Regions from separate parts of the Streptomyces sp. NPDC056361 genome, predicted to be linked through region 2. Evidence: riboswitches for the same ligand, from Rfam matches in the RefSeq annotation. Region 2 holds a riboswitch; each other region holds the start of a gene.

Region 1 (10,007 bases), on a different contig from region 2:
CGAGGAACGCCGTAGTGTTGTCAGATGCGTCGTCAGATGCCGCAGCTGGACGCCGACCAGAAGCGGGCGTCCCGGTGGTCGACGTGGGCGTGGTCGCTGTGTCCGGGGTAGCCCGGGCCGAGGATGCCGTTGAAGCCGTGGTTACGGGCCTGCTGGGCCAGCAGGCACAGCGAGTGGGGTCCGGAGCCCAGGTCGGCCGCGTCTCCGTAGAGATGGCGGCTCGAGGTGGCGCCGCCGACCGCGTCGTTGCAGGCCTGGCTGCGGAAGCCGCTGGTGACGCGGATGCTCTGGTCGCCGAGCGCGTGCCGCAGGGCCTCCAGCTTCCACATCGTGCGCAGGGCGTTGGACTTGGCGGTGGCCGCGCTCACGGCGCCGCCGGCCCAGGTGGTGTTGCAGTTGTTGAGTTCGGCGTAGGAGAAGTGGATGGGGGTGCAGTCGTCGTCCTGGAGCGCGTAGATCTTGCTGAAGGTCGCGGGGCCCGCGACTCCGTCGGCGGCCAACCCGTAGGCGGCCTGGAAGCGCTTGACGGCGGCTGCCGTTCCGGGGCCGTAGTCGCCGTCGATCGCCAGTACCCCGCCGTAGCCGGGGTACCCGGCCACTCGAATCTGCAGTGCCGTGACGTCGGCGCCGGAGGCGCCCTGGGAGAGGGTGCGCGACCAGGTATAGCAGCCGTCGGCCTGGGCGGTGCCCGCGGTGGCGACCACCCCACCCAACGAAGCAGCCATGATCATGACAAGTGAAAGGAGTAGGCGAAGTGGCAGGGAACTCAGGGGGCGTCTAGACATCGATCCTCCATGGCCTCACGAATCCGAGGTGACCCAGGGGTGAGAGTCCCCCCGAGACTGACGGCCCGGTCGACGCGCGTCAACCACGCCGGAGCGGGCGTCATTTGTCGAGCCAATGGCGCCCGGACGAACGGGATGACGCACCTGACCCTTCCCCGGCGGCGGACGCGAGCAGCACGGGGCGTCGGCGGGCGTCAGAACATGAACCGAACTTTCCCGCCCGCCCGCCACTGCCCCACCCCAGCCGCGCCCGCCCTTGCATCCCGAACGCGCCTACGCTCTCGACCAGGTGGCCTACCACCTGGCCACCCGCACCGCCGCACCTCAGCCGGCTGCCTCCCTGGCCATCGCCGTCTTCATCGGCGCCCCATCTCCCCGCTGCACACGTCCACGGTCGGCGTACTCCTCGAAGTCACGCGTACGCCGACACCCGGACTGCGGGGCGGGAAGGGGCGGGTGGATCTCAGGCGCGGCGCTTGGCCGCGGCGGAGTCGTGCTCGACGCTTTACGAGGGTGGGTGCTACGGGGTGCCGCCTGGACTTTCGGATCACTTCTTGGATCTTCTCAGTCGCCTCTTGAACTGGTGAGCCGCCAATATCAGAGTGAATGACATGACCTTGGAATCCATCCTCGCCGACCCTCGGCACTGGCCGATCCGCCCCGCCTCGCTGACACTCGACGGCGATGCGCTGGTGGTGGAGGCGGGTGCCGGTACAGATGTATTCGCCAACCCCTTGACCGGCGAGGTCAGGAACGACGCAGCCCGCGCCCTCCTCACTCCTCCCGAGGGAGACTGGCAGCTCTCGGCCCGCCTCCGCGTCGGCTTCCAGGCTCCCTGGGACGCCGGCGCCCTGGTCATCTGGTCCGCAGCGGACACATGGGCCAAACTCAACCTCGAACAGTCACCCGACGGCCGACCCGCTGTGTATTCCGTGGTCACGCGGGGGCTCTCGGACGATGCGGTGGGATGGAATCTCGACAGCGGCTCGGCATGGCTGCGCATCAGCCGCATCGACGACGGCTTCGCCTTCCACGCGTCGATTGACGGGCGCTCCTGGCGGTTGGCGCGCCAGTTCAGTCTGGGGCCCGTGGCCGACCTGCGAGTCGGCATCGAAGTTCAGTCGCCGACGGGGCAGGGCTGCACTGTTCGATTCGACCGTACGACGTTGGCATCGACGCGGCTGGCGCACCTCTTCGACGGACGCTGATCGCCAGCGGCTCCGGCTTCACCCCGGGAACGGGCCGCTACGACGTCAAGGTCACGGACATCGCCCCGACCGTACTCACCCACTTCGGGGTCACCCCGACCCCGCGCAGCAGCTCGACGGCAAGGCAGGCCATCAGGACCATCACGCCCGACGCCTACGACGCCCTGCGTCCCTCCCTGAATATCGATAGCTCCGCCCCTGCCCACTCACATTTTTGATCCCGCGTCGGCGGAGGTATGCGCGGAAGGTATGGGCCGAGTAGCTCTTGTCGGCGACCACGTGGGCGGGCTGGGTGCGGGGGGCTGCCCGGGCCCGGCCTGGAGACGTGGAGGCGGCTGATGGCGGCTTCGGCCTGGGTGCAGTCGTTGCGGTTGCCGGCGGTGAGGAGGAAGGCCAGGGGTGGCCTGCTTCGTCACCGCCGGCGAGGTGGATTTTGCTGGTCGGCCCACTGCAGGAGCGTCCCAGTCCGCGTTCTTCGAGCCCCCTTTGGCGGCCGCGTGCTGATGGGCTCGCACGTTGGTGGAGTCGATCGCGACCAGCCAGTCCACCTCCGCCCGCGGCTGGGCCGTTGCCGGGAGACGGTCGAAGGCGCCGTCGGCGGCCCAGCGCGCGAACCGTCCGTGGACGGTCTGCCACGTCCGAACCGCTCAGGTAGATCCCTCCAGGGCAGTCCGGTGGGGAACTTGAACACGATCCCCTCAAACACCCGGCGGTGATCACGCCACCTGCCGCGAGTCCGGACCCGCAGGTGGCAGCAATGGCGCGATCACCGCCCACGCTGCGTCAGAAATCTCCCCATCCCTCGCCACCAGACCAGCGGTCCGATGATCGGAAAGGCACCCCGTAGGCTGCGGCGATGGTGCGGGATTTCATCGGTGGAGTGGTTCGACCCCGGTCAGTCGCTGATGGTGTACCAGTCGGAGTTGGCCTGGTACTCGGGGACCGGGCCGGCGGCCGGGTTGGTCAGGATGAGACGCCCGCCGCTCTTGCCGCAGTTCCCGTCGGTGTACCCGCCGACCGCGACGTAGCCCTTCCACCACCAGCCCGACAGGTAGTTGTCGACGCTAGGGGTGGAGAAGCAGCCCTCGACGTACTGGCCGTTCTGGTTGGACCCGGCGATCGACACGGAATACACGGTGCCGAGCCGGTCGTGGAAGTTGATCTGCTGGCCGTTGCCGCCGGCGAAGGCCGAGCCGGAGCCGAGGCCGAGGGCGGCGGCGCCGAACAGGGTGATCGCGCCGGCCTTGGCAAGGCGTGAGGTGATGCTCATGGAAAGAACTCTCCCGTTCAGTTGCTGAAGGTGGTCCAGTCGCTGGACTGGCTGAGGGGAACCCAGACGGAGCTGGAGAAGGTGACGTTGCCTGTGGGCCGGCCATCGCCGCCACAGCCACCGCTGTAACCGGTGACCTCGACGTTGCTCGTCCACCACCAGCCGCTCCAGTAGTTGTCCCGGCTCGGGCTGTCGAAGCATCGGGCCACGGCCTGACCGCTCTGGTTGTGGCCGTCCACCCACACCGAGTAGGTGTTGCCCACCCGGTCGTGAAAAGAGAGCTGCTGGCCACTGCTCCCGGCGAGCGCGGACCCTGAGCCGAGCAGCACGAGGGAAGCGACCGTGGCGAACATGCCGACGGCAGCCCCCGTCTTCTTGCGGAGGTTCATACGTGTTCCTCAGTCGACGACGCGAAGCCCTGAAGGCTCGGTCACAGGTCGTAGATCGTGTACCAGTCGGATGCCTGGGACACGGGGATGGTGAAGGTCTCCGGGCTGGGCTCGATGGCGGTGCCGCCGCACCCGCTCTGCGGGTACCACGTGATGCGCACATCGCCCTTCCACCACCAGCCGGAAAGGTAGTTGTCGGTGTTGGGGGTGTTGAAGCAGCCCGCGACGGTCTGCCCGTTCTGATTGGTCCCGTACAGGTAGACGGAGTAGACGTCGCCGCGCTGGTCGTAGAACTCGATCTGCTGGCCGTTGGTCCCCGCGGAGGCAGCTCCGGCGAAGCCGAACACGCCGCCGGCTGCCAGCGCGGTGGCAGCTGCACCCCGGGCGACTCGGGCAGGCAGAGACATACGGACATCCTTTGCGAGAGGTCGGACAAGCGAAGTCCCCCGACCGGTCGCTCACCACCCGACCGGCCCCACGCGGACTTCGTAAGGAAATCTATGCACCCCCAGCCCTCCACCCTTTGCCTTGCGCGCAGCCTTCCTTGACGATCCGCGCGACCCCACCTCCCGGCAGTCCGACCGCCCCTGGCCCGATGCTCAGCGCCCGCCCGCTTCCCCGGTACGTACCGCGCTGTGGGCGCCGTTGAGTGGTGCCGGGGTCCTGGCCATGCCCTTGATGGGCTTACCACCGCGCTTACCGTGGTGGTTCCCCGGCTGAGGTGGCTCCCCGGAGGGTCGCGGTGGTCTCTGGGGCCGATCGGTGGCGCAGGCATCCCGTGGTGTATCTCCTTGCCGGTACGCGGGTGGCCGACCTATCGTCGGCCCGCATCGCACCCGATCCGAAGGCTTTTGCTGCCTCTCCGCCCGCCGCCGCTCGTGACGCCGATTTCCTTTGGTGCATTCTGCTTGAGGCTTACAACTGGAATGGTGAGGAGCGGTTCACCGTGGAGCAGCCGGCTGCTGAGCCGCGTGCGGCGCATTACCTCGTTGGCTGGCCCCGCAGGGACGACTTCGAGTTCATTGCGGAGACCAGCGCCGGTGAACCGATCGGCGCAGCCTGGGCGCGGTGCCTTTCCGAGAGTGAGCCCGGATACGGTTTCGTCGCTCCGCAGCTCCCGAGCTGACCCTTGGCTTGTTGCCCGGACACCGCATCCACGGCCACGGTCACGGCTGGGCGCTGATGGAGGTGCTGATCCAGGCGCCGCCAACAGACTGCCCCCGGTCACTCGCCTTAGCCTGAGCGTCGAGGACGGTATCCCTGATGAGGCTCGTTGAATTGGCTCTGACCGGAGTTCCGTGAACAACTGGCAAGGGATGTTTGCGGATCCGTTGGCGGCCAGCCGTATAGAGATCGTGTACTGGTTGACTGTGCGTAGTGTCGACGATGACTTATTTCCCCTATCGGCAGCGTCAGCTTCCCTGCCCGGACGTTCGAACCACAGGCGCCTGGCTTTCGTCATTCCGGGGAATGCCGGGCGAGAAGGTGTTCGGCTGGTCAGTCCCAGTCGGACGCTGGCTGGTCGACCCGACCGCCCTTGTGCGGTGTGGGGATGTAGTCGCGAGCACCGCCGGGCAGCGTGGCGACACATGCCGATGAGCAGGCGTTGACCAGCAGGGGCAACACGTCAGTGGCCACGCGCAGTGAGATCCACACCTGATGGAGTCCACTCTCTTCGATCGGGTGGTCGCAGACACTGCAGCCGTGCAGGGCGGTGGCGCCCCAGCGTCGGGGATCAAGGTTTCCCAGATCAAGGTCCACGACGGACTCCGGGGAAGGCGGTAGCTGCGGGAACGGCGGTCGCATCTTGTAGTTGCCGAACAACGCGCGCGTGCTCACCGTGCTGCGGGTCAGCTTCCGGCATCGGGTGATCTCGTAGGGGAACCAGTGCAGCCGGTAGGAGGTGTAGGGGGTGAACTCCTCCAGGCTGCTCATGGCCCCGATCTCGGGCGGGATCCGGACCAGGTTGCTGCCGTAGAGGACGAGGTGCTTGACCGCCGTCAGCCTGGCGATGCTCGGCGGCAGGGTGATGATCTGCCGTCGCTCTTCCGGGCTGAGCTCACTCAGGGGTCGGAACTCTTCGCGCCCGTCGGCGGCGGCCTCGTCGATCAGCTCCAGCAGGTGCTGCCAGCCCGGAGCGGAGGTGTCCTGCCGCTCGGTGTGAAATCGAACTCGGGCTCGCGGATGAGGCCTGGACTGGTCGATGCACGAGCAGACGTCCCTGTAGGACCCGCGCCGGCCTGGGGCCGGGTCCGATGTGTCGCCCCAGCGGTTCGCATAGAGCCTCGGCTCTCCCCCGTCCGTCATGGCCCCAAGATACGGAGGTTGCCGCAGGCCGTTTCAATGATTATTCGGGCGAGAGCACAGACCCGTCGCCGTGCTCGAACGTCCGGGAGTACGTCCCACGACGCGGCCGGTCTCGACGTCGACGAGGACGGTCCCGTAAGCGCGGCTCTTGCGGAGGGCGAACTCGTCGACGCCGAGTACCCCCGGCGCCCGCTCCGGTACCTCGGGCGCTTCCAGTAGCCCGAGTAGGCGGGTCCGGCCTGCGGCGATGCTGAGCTTGTGGCACAGCCGTTCGTCGGCTCGGCCGCCCAGCTCGGTGGCGACGGCCCGTAACCACTGCTTCAGCCCGACGCCGGAATGTACGTGGCACTCACTCAGCTCGGGGACTGCTCGGCGAACGTCGTCCGCCGGCACCGGGCGCGGTCGCAGAAGAAGCGGACACGAAGACGTCCTCGCCAGCTTCCTTCCCCAAAGCGGACGTTCGGCTAGCGTCCTCCAGTAGGGGAGTTCCTCCGTCTCTCCGGGCTCCTGCAGCCCGGGCAACAGGTCGGCGGGCCGCACGCGGCCACCTCCACCAGCCCGGCCTCTGGGTCGGCGGTCAGCCGTTCCAGTTCAACATCGACTCCAGGGAACAGCGCATCGTCGATCTAGCTGAGAACCACGCGCAGGTCGTCCCGTAGGGAAGCGATCCTGCATGCATGCCGCTGGCCTGGGATTTCACGGAACTTCGGTCAGAGCCGCATTCAAAGAGCGCCATCAACGTGATCGGGAGGACGTCAGTCCGGCAGATCGGTCGGGGTCGGCATGAAGCCCTGCTGCGGTGGCGGTGGTTGGAAGCGGACGGAGGGATCGGGTACCTGGCCCTCGTCGGCATAGGCCAGGGAGCTGCACCGGTGAGGTCCTCCTCGGTGCGGTCTTTCTCGGTGCGGCGCACAAGACCTGGGGAGCCCCGCGACGATCCGGCCAAGGAAGTCTGAAGACGACGCCGGCCGGGGGAGAGGCGGAACCACCACGGGGTGCTGTCGAGGTCAGGTGTGGGAGACGGCTGCGGTGAGGCGGTCGGCTGCGTCGACGGCGGCCTTTGCGAGCCGGGCGCCGGGGTGTCGGGTGAGGCGTTGGATCGGGCCGGTGACCGTGACGGCGGCGACGACGCGGTCGGATGGGCCGCGGACCGGCGCCGAGACGGAGGCCATGCCGGGCTCGCGCTCACCGATGGACTGGGCCCAGCCTCGGCGCCGCACGCCGCTCAGGGCGGCGGCGGTGAAGCGAGCACCCTGCAGTCCTTGGTAGAAGCGCTCGGGCTCCTCCCAGGCCAGCAGGACCTGGGCGGCGGAGCCGACCTTCATGGGGAGCGTGGACCCCACCGGCACGATGTCGCGTAGGCCGGAGGTCCGCTCGGCGGCGGCGATGCAGACGCGCAGCTCACCCTGGCGCCGGTAGAGCTGCGAGCTCTCGCCGGTGGCGTCCCGAAGGGAAGTGAGGACCGGACCGGCGGCGGCGAGCAAGCAGTCCTCGCCCGCGGCAGCCGAGAGCTCGCCGAGCCGAGGGCCGAGGACGAAGCGGCCCCGCACGTCCCTGCCGACCAGTCGGTGACGTTCGAGTGCGAGGGCGAGTCGATGGGCCGTCGGTCGAGCCAAGCCGGTGGAAGCGACCAGCTCCGCCAGAGTGGCCGGGCCCGACGCCAGCGCACCGAGGATCACCGCGGCCTTGTCCAGGACGCCAACACCACTAGAAATATCCGAAATGTCCATGAAAAGGGGTACTCCAGTCTCGATCTGCGAGCCGTGACTCGCAGCGACCTCGCTCAGGGGAGGGCAGGGGTGATCAGCGGGAAAAGGCCGAGGCGGTCGGCTGATATGCCGCGATGATCATGAGACGGGTACGCGGAAAGCCCGGGTCGGACAGAGCCGGGGCGAAAGGCAGCACAGAGAGCACCGTGTCTCCTCATCTTTTCCCGCGCCACGTTGGCGCGGGCCGGAGTTGGCACTGACCCCGACGACACGGCGCGAACATCGAACGCCAAGTCGAACGGGGAGTTGCCGGGGCTTCGTAGGGCCGGTCCCTCCACCCCTCTGGATGATTCGCGAGGAACCATACAAGACTCCCGGGGCTACCTGCCAACGCCTTCCTGCTCAGGACCTGGTCGAGTGCGCTTCGGCGAGGTCGGCTTCGTGGGTCTCGCGGTCGTCGCCGTGCTGCTCGACCCGGGGCTGGATGCGGCGACAGTCTCGCCCTGGAGCGGGCCAGGTCGCTGTACCTCGACCTGGCCGACCTGCACGCCGACCTGCACGCCGAGCAGGGCGACTTCGCCGCCGCGGCGCGGGCTGCGGGAGGGGGGCGGGGCACGGGGTACGGGGTGCCGCCCCCACCTCGTCGTCAGGTGGGACGAGGTGCGGGCGGCGTGGGGTGGTGTGGGGCGGCGTGGGGGTGGGGCCCTCCGTCGTGGGAAGGGGCGGCGGGCGATGGTGACGGGTGGTCCGTCAACCGGTCCGGTGGATCGAGATCTGGTCGATGCGGCCGGCGAAGTGCCACTGCGCGCCGCCGTTGTCGACGTTGCGCCCGGCCCACAGGCCGTCGAGGTCGGGGGTCTGTCCGAAGAGGGACGGGGTGGTGGTCGAGGCGATGCGCACGCCGTCCGCGTAGAGAACCGTGCCGGTGTCGGTCACGGCGACGGCAAGGGTGTGGTCGCGTCCGTCTGCGAGGGACTTCGTGCCGTCGAGTTTCGCGCTGTAGACGCCGCCGGCACGGGCCTCGAAGTGGGGCACGCCGCTGTTCAGGGAGAGCGTGACGTTGGTCGACGGTGCGGAGGTGTCGGAGGCGGAGAGCAGGGTGGCCGCGAGGGGAGCATGCGTGGTGCGGAAGCGCGCTGTGATCACGCCGCGCGTGAGTGGGGCGACATCGGGCAGTGACGAGGTCAGGTCGGTGTACGACGAGACGCCGTCGAAGTCGTGCGCGGGTGTCGAGTCGAGCGCCTTGTCCCGTCCGACGACGAGCGTCGGCGTGGTCGTGGAGATCGTGGTGGCGCCCGCCTTGAGTGCGACCGTGATGTCCTGCTCGCCGGAGGGCGTGTCCGCCGGGGGCAGTACGGGGAAGCGGAGGGCGACGGTGGCGCCGGGCGGGATCGCCGGGATCCGCTGCGGTACGTCCCCGTTCCAGCCGGCGGGCAGGTGCAGTGCGGCGCTGCCGGGCACGCTCGCCCGGTGCCCGTGGTTGGTGACGCGCACCTCCACGGTGTTCGTTCCGCCGGCGGTCAGCAGGCCGTCGGGGACGGAGGGCCGGGCTTCGAGCTTCGGGTGGCCCTGGTCGGTCGGGCAGTCCGCGCCGAGCCAGGCGGAGTCGAAGCGCGCGAAGGTGATGCGCTGGTACGGGCCCGACTCGTACAGCAGGCCGAAGGTGCCGTCCGCGAGGCGGGTCATCGTGGAGTACGCCGTGCCGCCGGCTTCGACGACCTTGGACGTGGGCCAGGTGAGGCCGTCGTTGCAGGACATCCGGACCGTGAGGTTGTGGCGGGCGGTGGTGCTGGCGGTGTTGCTGAAGAGCAGCCAGTGCGACTCCGGCCGCCGGCCACCCGCCGTGGCGTCGTACCGCAGGATCGCGGCATTGTTGGTGGGGTCGATGAGCTCGTCGTCCGGGACGGGGGTGGAGTAGGTGATGCCGCCGTCGTCGGAGTAGGCGACGAGCCGGGTCTTCGCGCTGGAGGTGCGGCTGTTGAGCATGATGCGCCCGTCGGCCAGCTCGACCGTCTTGTTCTCGTCCATCAGCGGCCCGACGGGGCTGCCCATCCTCCAGGTTTCGCCGTGGTCGTCGCTGTACGCGCTGGCCGCCCAGATGCCGCCGTCGGCCTTGCGGAAGGCGTACTGCTGCACCAGGCGTCCGGTGGAGAGCTGGATGCCGGTGCCGGAGGAGGCGAACATGCCCTTCCAGGACGGGTCCTTGATGTCCTGGGTGATGCGGCGGGTGGTCCAGGTGACGCCTCCGTCGTCGGAGTAGGCGTAGTCGGCGTGGAGCGAGTCGGTGGCGTCGTTCGCGTTGCCGGCCCCGGAGTTGAAGAAGCCGATGCCCTTGGGGC
Region 2 (10,007 bases):
TGTTCTGGGTGCCGGAGACGTCGGGGCCGGTGAGGCCGTAGTCGTCGCCGTTCACGAACCAGCGGTGCGACCAGATGGCGTCCTCGCCCTGGGCGCCGCCGCCGGCGTCCTCGCCCATGCCGGCGTGCACGGCCTGGAAGTGGTCGATGTAGCCGTCGGGCTCGTCGAAGTTCCCGTCGTGGTCCCAGTCGTTGCGGTCCCAGACGTCGAACTGGGCGAGGTGGGCGTCGATCTCGGCGGGCGACTTGCCGGCCGCGATCTGCGCGTTCCACCAGGCGTCGCCGGTGTCCTGGATGAAGGCCCAGGAGCCTCCGGTGTCCTCGACGGCGTTGTCGCCGTAGGTGGAGGCGTTGCCGGGGACCTTGACCCAGTCCTCGACGGTGTTGGTCACCGAGTAGCGGCCGCCGGACAGCTTCTCGTAGTAGGTCTTCATCGACTCGCCGGGGCCGTTGAAGAGGTTCTCGTAGTACGGCTTCGAGAAGTCGGCGGTCCAGGCGTTGGAGTTGTCCTTGGCCCGGTCCGGCCGGGGGATCTGGTTGTGCAGCGGTCCGGGGGTGGTGCCGAGCTTGCCGGAGCCCTGGTCGCCGAACTCGGAGAGGATCGTGAAGATCTTCTCCTGGCGCTGGGCGGTGGTGGTCTCGGTCTCCACGAACTTGCCGTCGGCGACCTCGACGACGCCCTTGGCGTTCGCCTTCGCCTTGCCCTTGGCGATCAGGTCGATCGCCTTCTCCCGCAGCTCGGTGCGCTGCTTCGTGAGCGGTCCGGGGCGGTTGTCGGGCCGGTGCGCCTTCGCGCCCGCCGGTGCGGCGTCCTTGGCTTCCTGCGCGGCGGCGGGGGCGAGCCCCGCGGCGAGGAGTGCGGTGAGCGCCGACCCGAGGGTCATGCCCACGACAATCTTCTTCACGTCTCTTGCGATCCTTCCGCTTGCCTCATGTGCCTCATGGGGAAAAACGGATCGCTTGGGGGAACGATCGCCGCAGAGTCTGACACGAGACGACCTCTCAGGGGAGAGGTCGTACCGATTACCGGAGCAGGAGATCCACCACGCCCGTCAGATCCTCCTCCCCGCCGCCCGCTTCGAGGCGGCGCCGCATCAGTTCGAAGTACGGCCGGATCAGCTCCGGACTGACCCCCTGCCCCTCCGCCGTGGCCAGGAACGTCGGCGTGCCGGCCACCTGCATCGCGAGGTTCGACACCACGTCCTTCCCGTAGTCGCCGCTCTTCAGCCGCGCCGCCGTCCCGTGCACGCCCTGCGCCATGGCACCCAGCCAGTCCGCGAGCAGCGGCGCGAACGCCACCGGGTCGATCTCCTCCCGGCGGATCAGCGCGAAGGCGTGCGCCGCCCCCGCGAACATCCCGTACATCGCACTCAGCAGCGCCACATCGTGCAGGGCCGCGAACCCCGCGTCCTCCCCGACGTACTTCGTGCCGACCGGCACGGCCAAGACCTCGCGGTGCCGCTCGAACAACTCCCGCGACCCGCTGTAGAACACGTAACCGCCGGCCTCCGGGACCCCGATCATCGGCGGTACGGCCATGATCCCGCCGTCCAGATAACGGGCGCCCCGCCGCTCGGCCCACGCCGCGCGGGCGCGGGCCTGGGCGGGTGTCGTCGTGGTGAGGTCGACCAGGTCCTTTCCGGTGAGGTCGACGCCGTCGAGCGTGGCGCCGACCGACTCGTCGTCGAGCAGGCAGAGCACGACGAGTCCGCTCGTCGCGACGGCCCCGGCCGCGGTCCCCGCGACCTTCGCCCCCTCGGCTCCGAGCGCCTCCGCACGGGCCGCGGTCCTGTTCCAGACGGTGAGGGGATGGGCGGCGGTGAGCCAGGCGCGGGCCAGGGCGGTGCCCATCGCGCCGAGGCCGAGGAGGGAGACCGGGGGCTTCTCGGTGGTGTTCTTCGTCATGCCCGCAAGGCTGATCGAGGCCCCTGACCTGCTCAAGTACCCACTTTCGAGTGGGTGGTTACCCTGAGGTGAGCGAACAGGTCAGAGGGGTGGACACATGGCGACGCTGAACCGGCCCGTCGGCGAGGACGGGCACGTCTGCGGGATCGACACCACCATGGAGGTCATCGGCGGCAAGTGGAAGGTCCTCATCCTCTGGGCCCTCCACCAGCAGCCCCACCGCCGCTTCGGCGAACTCCGCCGCCTCCTCCCCGGCATCACCGAGAAGGTCCTCGCCTCCCACCTCCGCGAGCTGGAATCCGACGGCATCGTCCACCGCACCTCCTACGACGAGGTCCCGCCCCGCGTCGAGTACACCCTCACCGAGGACGGCATCCGCCTGAACGAGGCACTGGAGCCCTTGGCGGCGTGGGGCCGCGAACGGCAGCAGGTCGGTGGCGCGGGCCCCACGCCACCGACCGCCTGAGCCTTCGACTGCCCGACCGAACGCCCGCCGCGGGCGCTGCGCGGGCGTGACGACAGGCCCTAGGTCCCGTCCGGGCCGCCGAGGGCTTCCAGTTGGGCGAGGAACCAGCGCTGGGGTGGGAGGGCGGTGGCGGCGGTGGCGAGGTGGGTGGTGCGGGTGGTGCGTTCGGCGGGGGGCATGGAGAGGGCGGTGTGGAGGGCGGTGGCGGTCTGGGAGACGTCGAAGGGATTGACGGTCAGGGCGTCGTCCTTGAGCTCCTCGTGGGCACCGGCGCCGGTGGAGAGGACGAGGGCGCAGCCGGATTCGGAGACGACGGGTATTTCCTTGGCGACGAGGTTCATGCCGTCGCGGACGGGGTTGACGAGGGCGACGTCGGCGAGGCGGTAGGCGGCGAGGGAGCGGGTGAAGTCGTCCTTCACGGAGACGAGGACCGGTTGCCATTCGGGCGTGCCGAACTCGGCGTTGATCTCGTCGGCCAGCTCCCGTACGGACGCGGTGTACGACCGGTAGGACTCCAGGTCCTGGCGGGAGGGGTAGGCCGAGGCGAGGTGGACGACGCGGTCGCGCCACTCGGGGTGGGTGGTGAGGAGCTCGCGGTAGGCGAGGAGGCCGCGGAGGATGTTCTTGGAGAGTTCGGTGCGGTCGACGCGGACGATGGTCCTGCGGTCGCCGACCTCCTTGCGGAGTTCGGCGAGGCGTTCGTCGACCTCGGGGCGGTACGCGAGGGACCGGAGCTCGTCGCCGTCGACGCCGAGGGGGTGCACCGCGACCTCGGAGCGGCCGAGGCCGGCGGGCCCCGCGCACTCGGTGAAGGCCGAGGCCCAGGCCCGGGTGTGGAATCCGAGGTGGTCCGCGCCGAGCATGCCCCGGAGGAGTTCCTCGCGGAGGTCGTCGGGGAGCATGCGGAGGTAGGCGGGGGAGGCCCAGGGGGTGTGGGTGAAGTGGGCGATGCGGAGGTCGGGGCGGAGCTCGCGGAGCTGACCCGGGACGAGGGCCAGGTGGTAGTCCTGGACGAGGACCGCGGCGCCGTCCGCCGCCTCGGCGGCCAGGGCCTCGGCGAAGGCGCGGTTGTAGGCGCGGTACGACTCCCAGCGGCGGCGGAACGCGGCGTCGAAGACGGGTTCGCGGGGGATGTCGTACAGGTGGTGGTGGAGGAACCAGAGCACCGAGTTCGCGATGCCGTTGTACGCGTCGGCGTACACGTCCGGGTCGATGTCGAGCATGCGGACGCCGGGCTCGCCGGTGCCGCGCCGGACGGCCTCGCGGTCGCCCTCGCCGAGCGCCGCGCACACCCACAGGCTCTCCTGGGCGGACACGGCGCTCAGCCCCGAGACCAGGCCGCCGCCGCCCCTGCGGGCGTCGAGCGAGCCGTCGTCGCCGAGGACGTACGAGACGGGGCCCCGGTTGGATGCCACGAGCACAGTAGCCATGTGGCGAACCTAGCCCGTCCCGTAAACGCTCAAACGTACGTATACGAGACAGGTTGATTCGGCCACGCTGAGTCGTCGCAGGTCAGCGGCTTGGGCAGGGGCGTGGCCGGGGGCTTCGGCGGCCGGTCCGTCAGTCGCGCCGGCTGCCGCGCAGGGCCGCCTTCGCCACCAGGCCGGTGGCCGCGAGGGCCACGGCGAGGGCGCCGAGCAGCCAGAGGCGTTCGCCGTTGCCGCCCGTCTCCGCCATGGAACCGGAGGAGTGGCCGCCCTGCGGGCCCGGGGCCGGCGGAGCGGGGGAGGCGCCCCGGCCGCTCGCCGCCGTCGCGCAGAGGGCGGCCAGGTCGGCGGGGGTCGTGGGGCAGCCCGTGACCGTGTTGCCGAGGGCGGTGGAGTCGCCGTACGGCGACGCGTCGTACCGCTTGCCGAAGGGCTCGACCGCGTCCGCGCCGGCCGGTCCGGCCGCCGCGAACGCGAGCGAGCCCGCCGTCAGGCCGATGGCCGCCAGTACTCTGCCCAGGTGATGTCGTCTGAAGCGCATAAAAGGGCAATGTAGGCAAAGCGGATCATCATAGGGTGCTACGCCACGCGGCGAGCCGCCCGGCGGCGCCCGCCCGGCGGCGCGCCCGCCCGGCGGTCAGGCCATGCGGCGGTCAGGCCACCCGGCGCTGCGCGTACTCCGTGATCTCGGCCATCGGGGGGCGCTCCTCCGTGTCCACGTCGTACGTGCGCGGCTCGAAGCCCTTCTCGCCGCGCTCGAACTGGGTGAGCCGGGGCCGTACGAGGTGGCCCCGGGAGAGCCGGAGCTGCGCCGTCCGGTAGATCGCGGCGGCCATCCGGCCCAGCGCCCGACCGTCCTGGTGCCGGTGCTTGCGCACCCCGACGTCCACCTGGGCGAGCGCGTCCAGGCCGACCGTGTGGAGCGCGTCGACGAGCAGCCCCAACTCCACTCCGTAGCCGACCGGGAACGGCAGCCGTTCGAGGAGCGAGCGCCGCGCCGCGTACTCGCCGCCGAGGGGCTGCACGAAGCCGGCCAGCTGCGGCCAGTGGAGGTTGAGGAGGGGGCGCGCCACCAGCTCGGTGACCCGGCCGCCCTGACCAGGAGTGTCCCCGAAGGGGCGGTCGTACATCGCCTTCACGAAGTCGACGTCCGGGTCGGTGAGCAGCGGGCCCACGATCCCGGTGACGAAGTCCGCGGAGAAGTCCCGCAGGTCCGCGTCGACGAAGCACACGACGTCCCCGCTCGTCACCATCAGTGACCGCCACAGGACCTCGCCCTTGCCGGGGACGGCCGGTATCCGCGGCAGGATCGCGTCGCGCGCGACCACCCGCGCCCCGGCCGCCGCCGCGACCTCCGCCGTGCGGTCCGTGGAGCCCGAGTCGATCACCACCAGCTCGTCGACGAGCGGCACCGCCTCCGACATCAGCTCGCGGCGGATCACGGCGACGATGTCCCCGACCGTCGCCTCCTCGTTCAGCGCGGGCAGCACGACGCTGACCCTCGTGTTGCGCTTGGCGGCGAGGATGCGCTCCAGCGGCCGGTCCGCCACGGACCAGGACCGGCGGTCCAGCCAGCGCTCCACCTCTTCCAGCACGTGATCTCCATCTCGCGTTACGGACGGCCCGTCCAAGCTTCCGGGCCTTCGGTTACAGTCTTGAACAACGCGGATCCCCGATGCACGTCGGGGTGCCGACCGCGTCGGAGCGCAGGAACGAAGTCCATCGCGCTTCACAATCGAATACCGCTCATCCAGAGGGGCAGAGGGAAACGGCCCGTTGAAGCCCCGGCAACCCTCCAGTCGGTTTGTCTCGTCCTCCAGCGAGGTCCCCGGCTAGGGAAGGTGCCAAATCCGTCTCATGACGAAAAATTCGTCATGGGAAAGATGAGGAGAAAGGGCCTCGCCTCCATGGCTGCACAGACTGTCGCCTCCGCCACCACCGTCGACCTCGGTCCCGCGTCCGGGCTCTCCTGTCGCGAATGCGGTGAAGTCTTCCCGCTCGGTCCGATCTTCGCCTGCGAACTCTGTTTCGGACCTCTCGAAGTCGCGTACGACCTTCCCACCGGTGACCCCGAGGCGCTGCGCAAGCAGATCGAGGCCGGCCCCGCCAACATCTGGCGCTACGCCCCGCTGCTGCCCGTCCCGGCCGACGTCGCCGAGAAGCCGAACCTGAACCCGGGCTGGACCAAGCTCGTCCAGGCCGACAACCTCGCCCGCGAGATCGGCGTCGCCCCCGGCAAGCTGTTCGTCAAGGACGACTCCGGCAACCCGACCCACTCCTTCAAGGACCGGGTCGTCGCGCAGGCCCTCGAAGCCGCCCGCGCCTTCGGCTTCACCACCCTGTCCTGCTCGTCCACCGGCAACCTGGCCGGCGCCGTCGGCGCCGCCGCCGCCCGCGCCGGCTTCCGCTCCTGCGTCTTCATCCCGCACGACCTGGAGCAGGGCAAGGTCGTCATGGCCGGTGTCTACGGCGGTGACCTGGTCGCCATCGAGGGCAACTACGACGACGTCAACCGCTTCTGCTCGGAGCTCATCGGCGACCCGCTCGGCGAGGGCTGGGGCTTCGTGAACGTCAACCTCCGCCCGTACTACGGCGAGGGCTCCAAGACGCTGGCGTACGAGATCTGCGAGCAGCTCGGCTGGGTCATCCCCGACCAGCTCGTCATCCCGATCGCCTCCGGCTCCCAGCTCACGAAGATCGACAAGGGTCTGCAGGAGCTCATCAAGCTGGGCCTCGTCGAGGACAAGCCGTACAAGATCTTCGGCGCCCAGGCCGAGGGCTGCTCCCCGGTCTCCGTCGCCTTCAAGGCCGGCCACGACGTCGTCCGCCCGCAGAAGCCGAACACGATCGCCAAGTCGCTCGCCATCGGCAACCCGGCCGACGGCCCGTACGTCCTCGACATCGCCCGCCGCACCGGCGGTGCCGTGGAGGACGTGAACGACGAGCAGGTCGTGGACGCGATCAAGCTGCTCGCGCAGACCGAGGGCATCTTCGCCGAGACCGCGGGCGGCGTGACCGTCGGCGTCACGAAGAAGCTCGTCGAGGCGGGTCTCATCGACCCCGAGCTGACCACCGTCGTCCTCAACACGGGCGACGGACTCAAGACCCTGGACGCGGTGGCCGACACCTCTCAGGCGACCGTCACCATCCGCCCGAGCCTGGACGCGTTCCGCGACGCCGGCCTGGCAGTCTGAGCCCGCCCGCTTTCCCGGTCCTCCGAAAGGTTACGAAGACATGGCCGTGAACGTCCGCATCCCCACCATCCTCCGCACCTACACGGGCGGTCAGTCCGAGGTCCAGGCCGAGGGCGCGACCCTCGCCGAGGTCATCGCCGACCTGGAGAAGAACCACAGCGGCATCGCCGCCCGCGTGCTGGACGACCAGGGCAAGCTGCGCCGCTTCGTCAACGTCTACGTGAACGACGACGACGTGCGCTTCGAGCAGGGCCTGGAGACGGCCACCCCGGCCGGCGCCGGCGTCTCGATCATCCCCGCGGTGGCCGGCGGCTGCTGAGCCGTTCCCTGCCCCGTCTTTCTTGAATTGCCCCTTCCGCGACTATAAGCGGAAGGGGCAATTCTGCATGGTTGAGCGGGGTAGAGTTGGGGAAGTCCCCTCCGCTGCGCATGCCGGACGCATATGAGAAAGCGTCCCCGCACGACAAGAAGCAGCCAAAGTGCCTGCGCGTTGTGTACGTTCTGCGCCTTTTGCCGGGCCCGACTTGCCCCGGCATCCAGGGGATTCTCCCCAATTCCCCTTTCCGTCGTGCCGAGAATTCCCGCTCGAATGACCTGTTGCAGAGGGCAGTTGGGCAGATACATTCAGCGGCGGTCGACGCGTTCCGGCGCAGGGTCTGACCCGGGTCCGCGAAGTGCGGTCCCGCGCAAGGGCCAGTAATAGGGGAGTTAGGCATGGCTCAGGGCACCGTCAAGTGGTTCAACGCGGAGAAGGGCTACGGCTTCATCGCGGTCGACGGTGGTGCGGATGTTTTCGTCCACTACAGCGCGATCCAGATGGATGGCTACCGCAGCCTCGAAGAGGGACAGCGAGTCGAGTTCGAGATCTCGCAGGGCCAGAAGGGTCCGCAGGCGGACATGGTCAAGCTCGCCGTCTGAGCGCGGCGCGATCGGCCACCGACGCAACGCCGTCGAGGGGTCCGCATCCCTGAGGGGATGCGGACCCCTCGTGCGTTCCCGCGCGCCCCCGTGCGCCCCTCCCGTCCCATCCCGATCGTCGAGAGTCGCTTGCACTCTCCTATGCCGAGTGCTAATCATTGGCGTTAGCACTCGGAAGGTGAGAGTGCTTACGAGGATCGGGCAGATGAGGCCCGCGGCCAGGTGGGGCAAGGAACCATCGGGTACGCAGGCCGTCCGTCGCGGGCATCGGCGCGGTCCTGGAGCGTTATCCACCCCATGTCCGGGAGGACCACTTCACATGGCCAAGATCATCGCGTTCGACGAGGAGGCCCGGCGCGGTCTCGAGCGCGGCATGAACCAGCTCGCTGACGCCGTCAAGGTCACCCTCGGCCCCAAGGGCCGCAACGTCGTCCTCGAGAAGAAGTGGGGCGCCCCCACGATCACCAACGATGGTGTCTCCATCGCCAAGGAGATCGAGCTCGAGGACCCGTACGAGAAGATCGGCGCCGAGCTGGTCAAGGAAGTCGCCAAGAAGACGGACGACGTCGCCGGCGACGGTACGACCACCGCCACCGTCCTCGCCCAGGCGCTCGTCCGCGAGGGTCTGCGCAACGTGGCCGCCGGTGCCAACCCGATGGCCCTCAAGCGCGGTATCGAGAAGGCCGTCGAGGCCGTCTCCGGCGCCCTGCTCGAGCAGGCGAAGGATGTCGAGACCAAGGAGCAGATCGCTTCCACGGCCTCCATCTCCGCCGCCGACACCCAGATCGGCGAGCTCATCGCCGAGGCGATGGACAAGGTCGGCAAGGAAGGCGTCATCACCGTCGAGGAGTCCCAGACCTTCGGTCTGGAGCTGGAGCTCACCGAGGGCATGCGCTTCGACAAGGGCTACATCTCGGCGTACTTCGCCACCGACATGGAGCGCATGGAGGCGTCGCTCGACGACCCCTACCTCCTGATCGTCAACTCCAAGATCTCCTCCGTGAAGGACCTGCTCCCGCTCCTGGAGAAGGTCATGCAGTCGGGCAAGCCGCTGCTGATCATCGCCGAGGACGTCGAGGGCGAGGCCCTGTCGACCCTGGTCGTCAACAAGATCCGCGGCACCTTCAAGTCCGTCGCGGTCAAGGCCCCGGGCTTCGGCGACCGTCGCAAGGCCATGCTGAACGACATCGCCATCCTCACCGGCGGCACGGTCATCTCCGAGGAGGTCGGCCTCAAGCTGGAGAACGCGGGCCTCGACCTGCTGGGCCGCGCCCGCAAGGTCGTCATCACCAAGGACGAGACCACCATCGTCGACGGTGCCGGTGACAGCGAGCAGGTCGCCGGTCGCGTGAACCAGATCCGCGCCGAGATCGAGAACTCCGACTCGGACTACGACCGCGAGAAGCTGCAGGAGCGCCTGGCGAAGCTCGCCGGCGGTGTTGCGGTCATCAAGGCCGGTGCCGCGACCGAGGTCGAGCTCAAGGAGCGCAAGCACCGCATCGAGGACGCCGTTCGCAACGCGAAGGCGGCCGTCGAGGAGGGCATCGTCGCCGGCGGTGGCGTCGCCCTGCTCCAGGCGTCGAACGTCTTCGAGAAGCTCGAGGCCTCCCTCTCGGGTGACGAGGCCACGGGTGCGAACATCGTGAAGCTGGCCCTCGAGGCCCCGCTGAAGCAGATCGCCGTCAACGCCGGCCTTGAGGGTGGCGTCGTCGCGGAGAAGGTTCGCAACCTGCCCGTCGGCCACGGCCTGAACGCCGCGACCAACGAGTACGTCGACCTCATCGCCGAGGGCATCATCGACCCGGCGAAGGTCACGCGCTCCGCGCTGCAGAACGCCGCGTCGATCGCCGCGCTGTTCCTCACCACCGAGGCCGTCATCGCCGACAAGCCGGAGAAGGCGTCCGCGCCGGCCGGCGGCGGCATGCCGGGCGGTGACATGGACTTCTGATCCTCCGGGATCGGTGGTTCATCGCTGAACGCGACCGAGGGCGGCACTCCCACCAGGGGGTGCCGCCCTCGGGCGTTCGGCGGATGCTGGAAGAGGCGGTCACGGCGGAGGGCCGCCCCGGGGGCCGTACGGAAGGGGCCGCGACCATGG
Region 3 (10,007 bases), on a different contig from region 2:
GCTCCCGGACGACCTGCTCTCCGGCACCGGTGTCCGCTTCATGCAGGGCGCGATCCTGTCCGTGCCGGTCCTCGGCACGTACCTGTCGATGTTCCTGTTCGGCGGGGAGTTCCCCGGCGGCGACTTCGTGGCCCGGTTCTACTCGGCCCACGTGCTCCTGCTGCCCGGCATCATGCTCGGCCTCGTGGTGGCGCACCTCATCCTGGTGTTCTTCCACAAGCACACGCAGTTCGCCGGCCCCGGCCGCACGAACAAGAACGTCGTGGGCATGCCGCTGCTGCCGGTCTACATGGCCAAGGCCGGAGGCTTCTTCTTCCTGGTCTTCGGTGTCATCGCGGTCATCGCGGCGATCGCCTCGATCAACCCGATCTGGGCCATCGGCCCGTACCGCCCGGACCAGGTGTCCACCGGCGCCCAGCCCGACTGGTACATGGGCTTCGCCGAGGGTCTGATCCGTGTCATGCCGGGCTGGGAGATCAACCTCTGGGGCCACACGCTGGTCCTGGGCGTGATGATCCCGCTGGCGATCTTCCCGGCGGTCCTCGCCGCGATCGCGGTGTACCCGTTCATCGAGTCCTGGATCACCGGCGACAAGCGCGAGCACCACATCGCGCAGCGCCCGCGCAACGCTCCGACGCGCACTGCCTTCGGCGTCGCCTGGATCACCGCGTACATGGTCATGCTCATCGGTGGTGGAAACGACCTCTGGGCGACCCACTTCCACCTGTCGCTGAACTCGATCACCTGGTTCGTCCGGATCTTCTTCTTCGTCGGACCGGTCCTCGCGTTCATCGCCACCAAGCGGATCTGCCTCGGCCTCCAGCGCCGCGACAAGGACAAGGTGCTGCACGGTCGCGAGTCGGGCATCATCAAGCGCCTGCCGCACGGTGAGTTCGTCGAGGTCCACGAGCCGCTCAGCCAGGGCGAACTGCACCGCCTCACCGCGCACGAGCAGTACGACGCGGCGGAGCTTCCGCCGGCCGTCGACGAGAACGGCGTGGAGCGCAAGGTCGGTGCCCTGGAGAAGCTCCGGGTCAAGCTCAACAAGGGCTACTACGGCGGCGACAGCCAGATCGCCAAGCCGACGGCCGAGGAGTACAAGGAGATCCAGAGCGGCCACGGCCACCACTGATCACCTTGACCTCCTGACTTCCTGAAGGTCGCCACGGCGAGAGCCCCGTCCATTCGATGGACGGGGCTCTTTGCCGTCCCCCCGGCTCGATAGGGTGGGTGCGTACCCGTCACGATCATCAGGAGCCGTCATGAGCGCTGCGACCCCCGCTGGAGGACCTACGTCGGCGGGCCGCTCCTGGCCCGTCCTCCTGAACGGCCTGCTCGACGGCAGGGACCTCACCGCCGACGACACGGCCTGGGCGATGGACCTGATCATGAGCGGCGAGGCGACCGACGCCCAGATCGCCGGATTCATGGTGGCGCTGCGGGCCAAGGGCGAGACCGTGCAGGAGATCGCCGGCCTCGTGCGGACCATGTACGCGCACGCCAACGTGATCGAGGTGCCCGGTCCCGCCGTGGACATCGTCGGCACCGGCGGCGACGGCGCCAAGACGGTGAACATCTCCACCATGGCGTCGATCGTGGTCGCCGGCACGGGCACGAAGGTCGTCAAGCACGGCAACCGCGCCGCGTCCTCCGCCTCCGGCTCCTCCGACGTCCTGGAGAAGCTCGGCATCAATCTGCACCTCACCCCGCAGCGGGTCGCCGAGGTCGCCGAGGAAGCCGGCATCACCATCTGCTTCGCGGTGAAGTTCCACCCGTCGCTGCGGCACGTCGCCGCGGCGCGCGGCCAGCTGGGCATCCGGACGACCTTCAACGTCCTCGGCCCGCTGACCAACCCGGCCAAGGTGAAGGCCCAGGCCGTCGGGGTCGCCGACCCGCGCATGGCGCCGATCGTGGCCGGAGTCCTCGCCGAGCGCGGCAACTCCGCCCTGGTCTTCCGCGGCGACGACGGCCTGGACGAGCTGACGACCACGGCCACCTCGCGGGTCTGGGTGGTCCGGGACGGCGCCGTCGCCGAGGAGCGCTTCGACCCGCGGGACGTCGGCATCGAGCTCGTGCCCCTGGAGGCCCTGCGCGGCGCGGACGCCTCGTACAACGCCGACGTGGCCCGCCGGCTGCTCGCGGGGGAGACCGGTCCGGTCCGGGACGCGGTCCTGCTCAACGCGGCGGCGGCGCTGACCGCCCTGGAGCCCGGCCGGGGCACCCTGGCGGAGCAGCTGGCCGCGGGCATGGCGAAGGCCGCCGAGTCGATCGACTCCGGCGCGGCCCGCCGGAGCCTGGAGCGCTGGATCGCGGCCAGCAACGCCTGACGGCCGCCCCCTTCGGTCGTACGACCCCGGTCCGGTATGCGGACCGGGGTCTTGCGCATCGGAGATCATGTGGCAGGATGCTTTCCAGGTCACGAGTGACAGCGTTTAGGCCCCGGCTTGCTGTCCGGCAACCCTCCGTCCGTGGCGGGGTGCCCCGGGTGATGACCAGGCCGTAGGCAGCGAGGTCTACGGCAAGCGCGGACCCCTCGAACACCAGGGGTCCTGGTCTCTCGAGGAGCGTTTTCCGTGAGCAAGCGAATGCGATAGGGCGAATCCGCCCCTTTCTTCACCCTCGGAACAGGGTCACTTCCGCGTACCCGCGTACCGGCGTGCGTCCCCGCCGTCTCCGAGGCATCACCCGTACCCCGCCGATCCGGCCGCGTACGGGATCACCGAAGCCATTCCGCACCGCCCGCCGGGAGATACCGCCATGTCCGCACGCCCGAACACCGCCACCACCACCGTCGATTCCGTCGCCGCCGAGTCCGCCGACCCCTGCTGCGCGGCCCCGCTGCCCGTCCTCGGCCGGGACGTCACCGTCCCGCTCGTCACCGGCGGCGAGGTGACCTACGCGGCGCTCGACTACGCGGCCAGCGCCCCCGCCCTCCAGCGGGTCTGGGACGACGTCGCCGCCTACGCGCCCTACTACGGCAGCGTCCACCGCGGCGCCGGCTACCTGTCCCAGCTCTCCACCGACCTCTTCGAGAACAGCCGCGCCACCGTCGCCGAGTTCCTCGACTGCCGCCCCGGCGACCAGGTCGTGTTCACCCGCTCCACCACCGACTCGCTGAACCTGCTCGCCGCCACGGTCCCCGCCGACTGCCAGGTCTTCGTGTTCGAGACCGAGCACCACGCCTCGCTGCTGCCCTGGCGCGACGCCCGCGTCACCTACCTCAACGCGCCGCGCACCCCGGCCCAGGCGGTCGAGACCCTGGAGCGGGCCCTCGCCGGCCGCGACCCCTACGGCCCCGCGCTGGTCTGCGTCACCGGCGCGTCCAACGTCACCGGCGAGCTGTGGCCGGTGAAGGAACTCGCCGCCGCCGCGCACGCCCACGGCGCCCGGATCGTGCTCGACGCCGCCCAGCTCGCGCCCCACCACCCGGTCTCCGTCCGGGAGTTGGACGTCGACTGGGTCGCCTTCTCCGGGCACAAGCTGTACGCGCCCTTCGGCTCCGGCGTCCTCGCCGGCCGCGCCGACTGGCTGCAGGACTCCGAGCCCTACCTCGCGGGCGGCGGCGCCTCCCGCAAGGTGGCCCGCCGGGCCGACGGCGGTGTGGACGTGGAGTGGCACACCACCGCGGCCCGGCACGAGGCCGGTTCGCCGAACGTCATCGGCGTCTACTCCATCGCCTCCGCCTGCAAGGCGCTCACCGAGGCCGGCTTCGACTCCCTCGTCGCCCGCGAGCAGCACCTGATCGACACGGTCCGCGCGGGCCTGGCCGAGGTGCCCCAGGTGCGCGTGCTCTCGCTCTTCGGCGACGACGCGCCGCGCGTGGGCGTCATCTCCTTCGTCGTGGAGGGCTGGAACAGCTCCCACTTCGCCGCCGCGCTCTCCGCCGAGTACGGCATCGGCGTCCGCGACGGCCTCTTCTGCGCCCACCCACTGGTCCGCACCCTGCTCGGCAGCGACCCGCAGGACCCGGGCGAGTGCGGCGCCCCCGAGGCCGCGCCCGGCGAGCGCTCGCTCAACGCCATCCGGGTGAGCTTCGGCGCCGGTACGCCGGACGAGCACGTGGAGCGGTTCGTCGGCGCCGTGAAGGAGCTCGTCCGGGACGGCGCGCAGTGGAAGTACCGCACCGAGGACGGCCGCTGCGTCCCGGACCGCGGCTGATCGGTCACTCGTACGGGTGAAGGGGGCCTCCCGTCCGGGAGGCCCCCTTCACGTGTCCCGCGGTCGGCTCCTCAGGACTCCAGACCGATGGCGAAGGCCGCCTCCAGGTCGTGCTGGGAGTACGTGCGGAACGCCACGTGGGTGTCCGTGGCCTCGACGCCGGGGATCTTGCTGATGCGGCCGGGGATCACGTCCGCCAGGTCGTCGTGGCGGGGCACCCGGACCATGGCGATGAGGTCGTACGTGCCGGTGACCGAGAAGACCTCGCTGACGCTGTCGAGCGCGGCGATCGACTCGGCGATCTCGGGGATGCGGTCCACGCTGGTCTTGATGAGCACGATCGCGGTGATCACGGCTGGCTTTCTCCCTCGGTCGCCGCGGCTGGAGCCTTCACTCTATCCCCACCCCGGTAGCACCCCCAGGCGTAGAGGAATCCGACGGAGAAGCCCACGACATGGGCCAGGTAGGCGACGCCGGGACCCGGCCCCGCCGCGCGCGCGGCCAGCCACTGGAGCACGAACCAGAAGATCAGGACGATCCAGGCGGGGAAGCGCAGCGGCAGGAACAGGAGGAAGGGGAAGAGGCTGGTGACCCGGGCGCGCGGGAAGAGGAAGAGGAAGGCCCCGAGCACCCCGGAGATCGCCCCCGACGCCCCCACCAGGGTCTGCTCGCTGTCCGCGTGCGCCACCGCGTACCCGAGGAGCGCCAGATAGCCGGTGCCCAGGTAGAAGAGGGCGAAGCCGGCCGGGCCCATGCGCTCCTCGGCCATGGCCCCGAAGACGTACAGGAAGAGCATGTTCCCCAGCAGGTGGAGCCAGCTGCCGTGGACGAAGAGCGCGGTGAGCGGGGTGACCAGGGCGTGCGGCTCGCCGCCCATCAGCTCGGCCGGGACGACGCCCCAGCGGCGGAAGTACGTCCCCTGGGCCGCCAGGAGCGCGTCCCCCGTGCCGTACACCGGGTTGACCCCGGAGACGGGACTGATCACGAAGAGGAGGCAGCAGGCGGCGATCAGTCCGTAGGTCACCGTGGGCCCCTTGCGCGTGCCCTGCCGGGCACCGCGGGCCGCTCCTCGCCAGTCGATCATGGACAGATCATCGCGTACCGGGGCCGAAGTGGACAGAGTGCCTCGCCGTGCCCCGGGGTACCGGGGAGGCCGTAGGGTTACGGGCACGACGACCGCAGTTCGACGGCGCACCGCGGCTCCCGCACCTGGTACCACGCAACAGGAAGAAGGACGGCACGATGACGACGGTTCCCCTGCCGACCGCCGAGACCCGCTGGCGCTGCACCCTCTGCGGCAACCTGACCCGCTTCGACGTGACGCGCTCCTCGAAGGTCGTCGAGTACGTCCATCTGGACCTCGCGGGCGATCCGACGGTCGAGGAGCGGCAGGTGGTCAGTGAGACCATCGAGTCGGTCCGCTGCCGCTGGTGCAACGCGGTGGACCAGATCGAACTGGTGGACAGGCCGGGCGCCGCCTCCTGAGGGACGGTGCGGACGACATAGGGGTGACGGATCGTGGAGCAGCCCGCGCACGGTGGAGAGCCGGCCGGCGCGGCAGGTGACGCTGCCGAGACGCTCGACCACCCACTGCCGGAAGGCGTGCGGCGGCGGGTCGTCGCGCTGGTCGCGGACGCCTTCGGCGGACTGACCGTCGCGGAGCTCCCCGCACCCCTGCGGCAGTACGCCCGCTTCACCGCCAGCCGGCGGGCCAAGTTCGCCGGCAACGCGATGGCGGCCGCCCTGGAGAGCGACCCGCTCTTCCGGCAGCGGATCGGCGAGCGGTTCAAGCAGGGCCAGCCCGAGCTGGCCGGCGCCGTGGAGACCGGCACCCCGCCGGCCGCCGCCGACCCCGTCGACGTGGCAGCCGCCGCCTATGTGCTGCGGCCGCCCGGCTGGGTCAAGCTCGTGGCCGCCGCGGGCGAGGAGGCCCAGCGGGCCGACGCCGAGCGGGCCGACGAGGCCGGCCGGCGTGAGCTGGAGCGGCTGCGCGAGGAGCTCGCGGACGCCCGGGACCGCTCCCGGGGCGAGACCGAGCAGCTGCGGCACGACCTCGAAGCGGCCCGCAAGGAAGCGGAATCGCTTCACCGCAAGCTGCGCAGCGCCCAGAGCGACGTGAAGCGCGGCGAGGCCGCGCTGCGGCGCGTCCAGGGCGAGATCGACGCCGTACGCGCCGAGGGGGCGGCCCAGCTGTCGTCCGCCGAGAGCGAGACGAGGCGGCTCAAGGCGCGGCTCGGCGAGGTCGAGGCGGCCCTGGAGGCGAGCCGCCGGACGGCCCGCGAGGGGCGCTCGGTGGAGGACATGCGGCTGCGGCTGCTCCTGGACACGGTGCTGGACGCCGCCCAGGGGCTGCGCCGCGAACTGGCGCTGCCGCCCGTGTCGGTGCACCCGGCGGACACCGTGGACGCGGTGGAGCCGGGGCGGATGTCCCCGAAGGACATCGCGGCGCGCGCGCTCTCCGAGACGGATCCGGCGCTGCTCGACCAGTTGCTCGCGCTGCCGCAGGCCCATCTGGTGGTCGACGGCTACAACGTCACCAAGACCGGCTATCCGACGATGCCGCTGGAGAAGCAGCGGCTGCGGCTGCTGGGCGGTCTTTCGGCCCTCGCGGCCCGTTCGGGCGCCGAGGTCACCTGTGTCTTCGACGGGGCGGAGCTGGCGGCGCCGGTGCTGCTCGCGCCGCCGCGCGGGGTGCGGGTGCTGTTCTCCAAGCCCGGCGTCACGGCGGACGAGTTGATCCGTCAGCTGGTGCGGGCGGAGCCGCCGGGGCGGCCGGTGGTGGTGGTCTCCACCGACCGCGAGGTGGCCGACGGGGTGGCGAAGGCGGGTGCGCGGCCCGTCGCGTCCGTCTTGCTGCTGAAGCGGCTTTCGCGCCTCTCGTGACGCATCGCAACTAGTGGGCGTTATGACCGAATTCTGGATGGCGGACCGTCAAGTCGCCATCACTGCCCGTGCGGTACGTGTAAACAAAGTGCTGCGTGAGCAATATTTTTGCCGGTGGGATTTGAACTGATCACAGCTTGGTCACTAGGGTCGGGCATCGAACCTTCGCGCGGTTGATCACCCATCCGGGGTGGCGGCGGAGGAACCGCCTGCCCCTGACCGGTTGGGCGGCTCTGAGGAAGAAGGAGATCGCCTTCGTGGCGTCCCACCGTCGACCCAAGCAGCCGAGCCGCGCCCGTGTGACCGTGCTCACCGTCACCGCGGCCGCCGCCGTGGCGTTCACCGCCCAGTCCGGCGCCCAGGCGGCTCCCGCCAATCCCAAGATCGACGAGGTCAAGTCGAAGGTCGACAAGCTGCACCACGAGGCCGAAGAGGCCACGGAGCAGTACAACCTCGCCGAGGAGCGTCGCGGCAAGCTGCAGACGGAGATCGGCAACCTGCAGGACAAGGTCGCCCGCGGCCAGCAGGAGCTCAACACCCTGCGCGACCAGATCGGTTCGGTCGCCAGCGCCCAGTACCGCTCCGGCGGCATCGACCCGGCGCTCCAGCTCTTCCTCTCCGCCGACCCGGACACCTACCTCGACAAGGCGTCCGCGATCGACCAGTTGAGCGCCCAGCAGGCCGACGTGCTCACGTCGATCCAGGCCAAGCAGCGCACGCTCGCCCAGCAGCGGGCCGAGGCCACCACGAAGCTGGCCGACCTCGAGGACGTCCGCAAGACCCTCGGCGACAAGAAGAAGAAGTTCCAGGCCAAGCTGGCCGAGGCGCAGAAGCTCCTCAACACGCTCACGGCGGCCGAGAAGGCCAAGCTGGAGCAGCAGGAGCAGCGCGCCAGCCGCGACGCCGGCGAGCGCGTCAACCTGGGCAGCGAGGCCCCGTCGAACGGCTTCGGCGCCGCGGCACTCGCCGCCGCCGACACCCGGGTCGGCATGCCGTACGCCTCCGGCCACGAGGGCCCGGGCTCGTTCGACTGCTCCGGTCTGACCCAGTGGGCGTACGGCAAGGCGGGCATCGACCTCACCCGCACCACCTACACCCAGCAGAACGACGGCACGAAGATCGGCCGCAGCCAGCTCAAGCCCGGCGACCTGGTGTTCTTCAACGGACTGCAGCACGTCGGCCTGTACGCGGGCAACAACACGGTCCTGCACGCCCCCTACTCGGGCGCCTACGTCCGCTACGAGTCGATGAACACGCTGGGTTCGTTCCAGTTCGGCGTCCGCATCGGCAGCTGACGCCCGACGAACCGCCACGGCAAGGCGCCCAATCGGGTGGTTCGCCGCGACGCACGCTGACCTGACGCCCCGCCGGTGACCTGTGTTCTCCGGCGGGGCGTCACTTTGTGTGCCCGGCGCCTTCGTTGGACGCGGAGTGATCAGCGGCTACTGTCTGCCGCGCCAGTCCGCGTCGACACGAACGGAGCGCGATTCGTGGCGTCCCACCGCCGACCCGTCAGGGTCACCGTCCTCACCGCCGCCGCGGCCACCGCGGCGGCGGCCCTCGGGGCCGTCCCCGCGAGCGCCGACCCCGGGGCGGGACCCGCGGCCACCCGTGCCACGGTCGACCGCCTCTTCGAGGAGGCGGAGAAGGCCACCGAGGGCTACAACCGCGCGGACGAGAAGGCGGACGCGCTGCGCCGCACGGTCGCCGAGGCCCGCGACGGCCTCGCCCGCGGCCAGGAGCGCATCAACCGCATGCGGGGCGCGCTCGGTTCGGTCGCCGGCGCCCAGTACCGCTCCGGCGGCATCGACCCCGCCCTCGCGCTGCTGCTCTCCTCCGACCCGGACAGCTACCTCGACCGCGCCTCCGCCCTCGACCGGGCCACCGCCCGCCAGGGCGCCGCGCTCGGCGAACTCCAGCGGGAGCAGCGCCGGCTGAACCAGAAGCGGACCGAGGCCCGCACGGCCCTCGACGAACTGGAGCGCAGCCGCGCCGAGGTCGCCCGCCACAAGCGCACCGTCGAGCGCAAGCTCGCCGAGGCCCGCCGGGTGCTCGCCTCCCTCACCGCCGAGGAGCGCGCCGACTTCGCCCGCGCGTCCCGCGACGGCGGCCGCGTCGGCGGCCGCGTCGGCGCGCCCGCCGAGGAGCTGCCGCCCCTCGCCGACCTCGGCCCGGCCTCCTCGCGGGCCGCCGCCGCGGTGATCGCCGCCCGCAGCGCGATCGGCAAGCCGTACGTGTGGGGGGCCACCGGGCCCTCCGCCTTCGACTGCTCGGGCCTGATGGTCTGGTCGTACCGCCAGGCCGGCATCAGCCTGCCGCGCACCTCCTCGGCGCAGCGGTACGCGGGCCGCCGGGTGCCGCTGTCGCAGGCGCAGCCCGGGGACCTGGTCACGTACCGGGGGGACGCCAGTCACGTCGCGATCTACGCGGGCAACGGCCAGGTCATCCACGCCCCCTACCCGGGCGCCCGGGTCCGCTACGACCCGGTGAACATGATGTCCCACGCGACGGTGACCCGGGTCTGAGGCCGGACCGGAGGCGACGCCCGCCGATTCGACCGTACGATCGGGGGCGTGGCAGGTCAGGGGAGTGGAGCGGCGCGCGGCGCGGTCGCGTGCGCGGCGGCCGCCGTGCTGGCCCTCGCCGGGTGCACGGCGCCCGGGCCGACCGACCCGTCGCCCCGGGAGGTCCAGAGCCTGCTGGACCGGCACGCGCGGGCGCTGCTCGACCGGGACGAGGCCGGCTACCTCTCGGCCCTGGACCCCGCGCTCGCACCGGCCGCCCGCACCGAGTTCGACCGGCTCGCGAAGATCCCGCTCGGCGGCCTCGACTACCGGGTCACCGACGTCGACCGGACCGGCGAGGGCAGGGCCACCGCCGAGGTCGAGCTGGGATACCGGATCAAGGGCTACGACTCGGGGCCCGCCACCACCGAGCGGATCCTGGACCTCGTCGAACGGGACGGC

What was found. A riboswitch is a leader RNA that binds a small molecule or an ion and turns the genes downstream of it on or off. The one in region 2 is predicted to bind S-adenosylmethionine.
Region 1: linked by a shared signal. The riboswitch ahead of ACFCY7_RS03655 (IclR family transcriptional regulator) and the one ahead of thrC (threonine synthase) in region 2 are both predicted to bind S-adenosylmethionine.
Region 3: linked by a shared signal. The riboswitch ahead of ACFCY7_RS28335 (aminotransferase class V-fold PLP-dependent enzyme) and the one ahead of thrC (threonine synthase) in region 2 are both predicted to bind S-adenosylmethionine.

The regions. Positions count from the first base shown of each region.
Region 1 is NZ_JBHJQI010000007.1:4,643-14,649, forward strand. It holds gene ACFCY7_RS03615 (D-Ala-D-Ala carboxypeptidase family metallohydrolase) at 33-725, opposite strand; gene ACFCY7_RS03620 (DUF1349 domain-containing protein) at 1,397-1,993, shown strand; gene ACFCY7_RS03625 (transposase) at 2,406-2,741, opposite strand; gene ACFCY7_RS03630 (hypothetical protein) at 2,889-3,263, opposite strand; gene ACFCY7_RS03635 (hypothetical protein) at 3,281-3,652, opposite strand; gene ACFCY7_RS03640 (hypothetical protein) at 3,694-4,059, opposite strand; gene ACFCY7_RS03645 (hypothetical protein) at 4,434-4,778, shown strand; gene ACFCY7_RS03650 (leucine-rich repeat domain-containing protein) at 5,150-5,959, opposite strand; gene ACFCY7_RS03655 (IclR family transcriptional regulator) at 6,967-7,689, opposite strand; SAM riboswitch class I at 7,880-8,021, opposite strand; gene ACFCY7_RS03660 (exo-alpha-sialidase) at 8,419-10,007, opposite strand, start outside.
Region 2 is NZ_JBHJQI010000091.1:17,291-27,297, forward strand. It holds gene ACFCY7_RS26275 (immune inhibitor A domain-containing protein) at 1-904, opposite strand, end outside; gene ACFCY7_RS26280 (NAD(P)-dependent oxidoreductase) at 1,023-1,904, opposite strand; gene ACFCY7_RS26285 (winged helix-turn-helix transcriptional regulator) at 2,002-2,370, shown strand; gene ACFCY7_RS26290 (trehalose-6-phosphate synthase) at 2,430-3,800, opposite strand; gene ACFCY7_RS26295 (hypothetical protein) at 3,931-4,338, opposite strand; gene ACFCY7_RS26300 (glucosyl-3-phosphoglycerate synthase) at 4,451-5,392, opposite strand; SAM riboswitch class I at 5,541-5,687, shown strand; gene thrC (threonine synthase) at 5,681-6,991, shown strand; gene ACFCY7_RS26310 (MoaD/ThiS family protein) at 7,032-7,310, shown strand; gene ACFCY7_RS26315 (cold-shock protein) at 7,706-7,909, shown strand; gene groL (chaperonin GroEL) at 8,229-9,857, shown strand; gene ACFCY7_RS26325 (SRPBCC domain-containing protein) at 10,004-10,007, shown strand, end outside.
Region 3 is NZ_JBHJQI010000106.1:5,450-15,456, reverse strand. It holds gene ACFCY7_RS28345 (cytochrome bc complex cytochrome b subunit) at 1-1,132, shown strand, start outside; gene trpD (anthranilate phosphoribosyltransferase) at 1,263-2,327, shown strand; SAM riboswitch class IV at 2,415-2,531, shown strand; gene ACFCY7_RS28335 (aminotransferase class V-fold PLP-dependent enzyme) at 2,758-4,158, shown strand; gene ACFCY7_RS28330 (Lrp/AsnC family transcriptional regulator) at 4,230-4,511, opposite strand; gene ACFCY7_RS28325 (rhomboid family intramembrane serine protease) at 4,508-5,242, opposite strand; gene ACFCY7_RS28320 (hypothetical protein) at 5,401-5,643, shown strand; gene ACFCY7_RS28315 (NYN domain-containing protein) at 5,677-7,041, shown strand; gene ACFCY7_RS28310 (NlpC/P60 family protein) at 7,299-8,336, shown strand; gene ACFCY7_RS28305 (NlpC/P60 family protein) at 8,532-9,566, shown strand; gene ACFCY7_RS28300 (hypothetical protein) at 9,615-10,007, shown strand, end outside.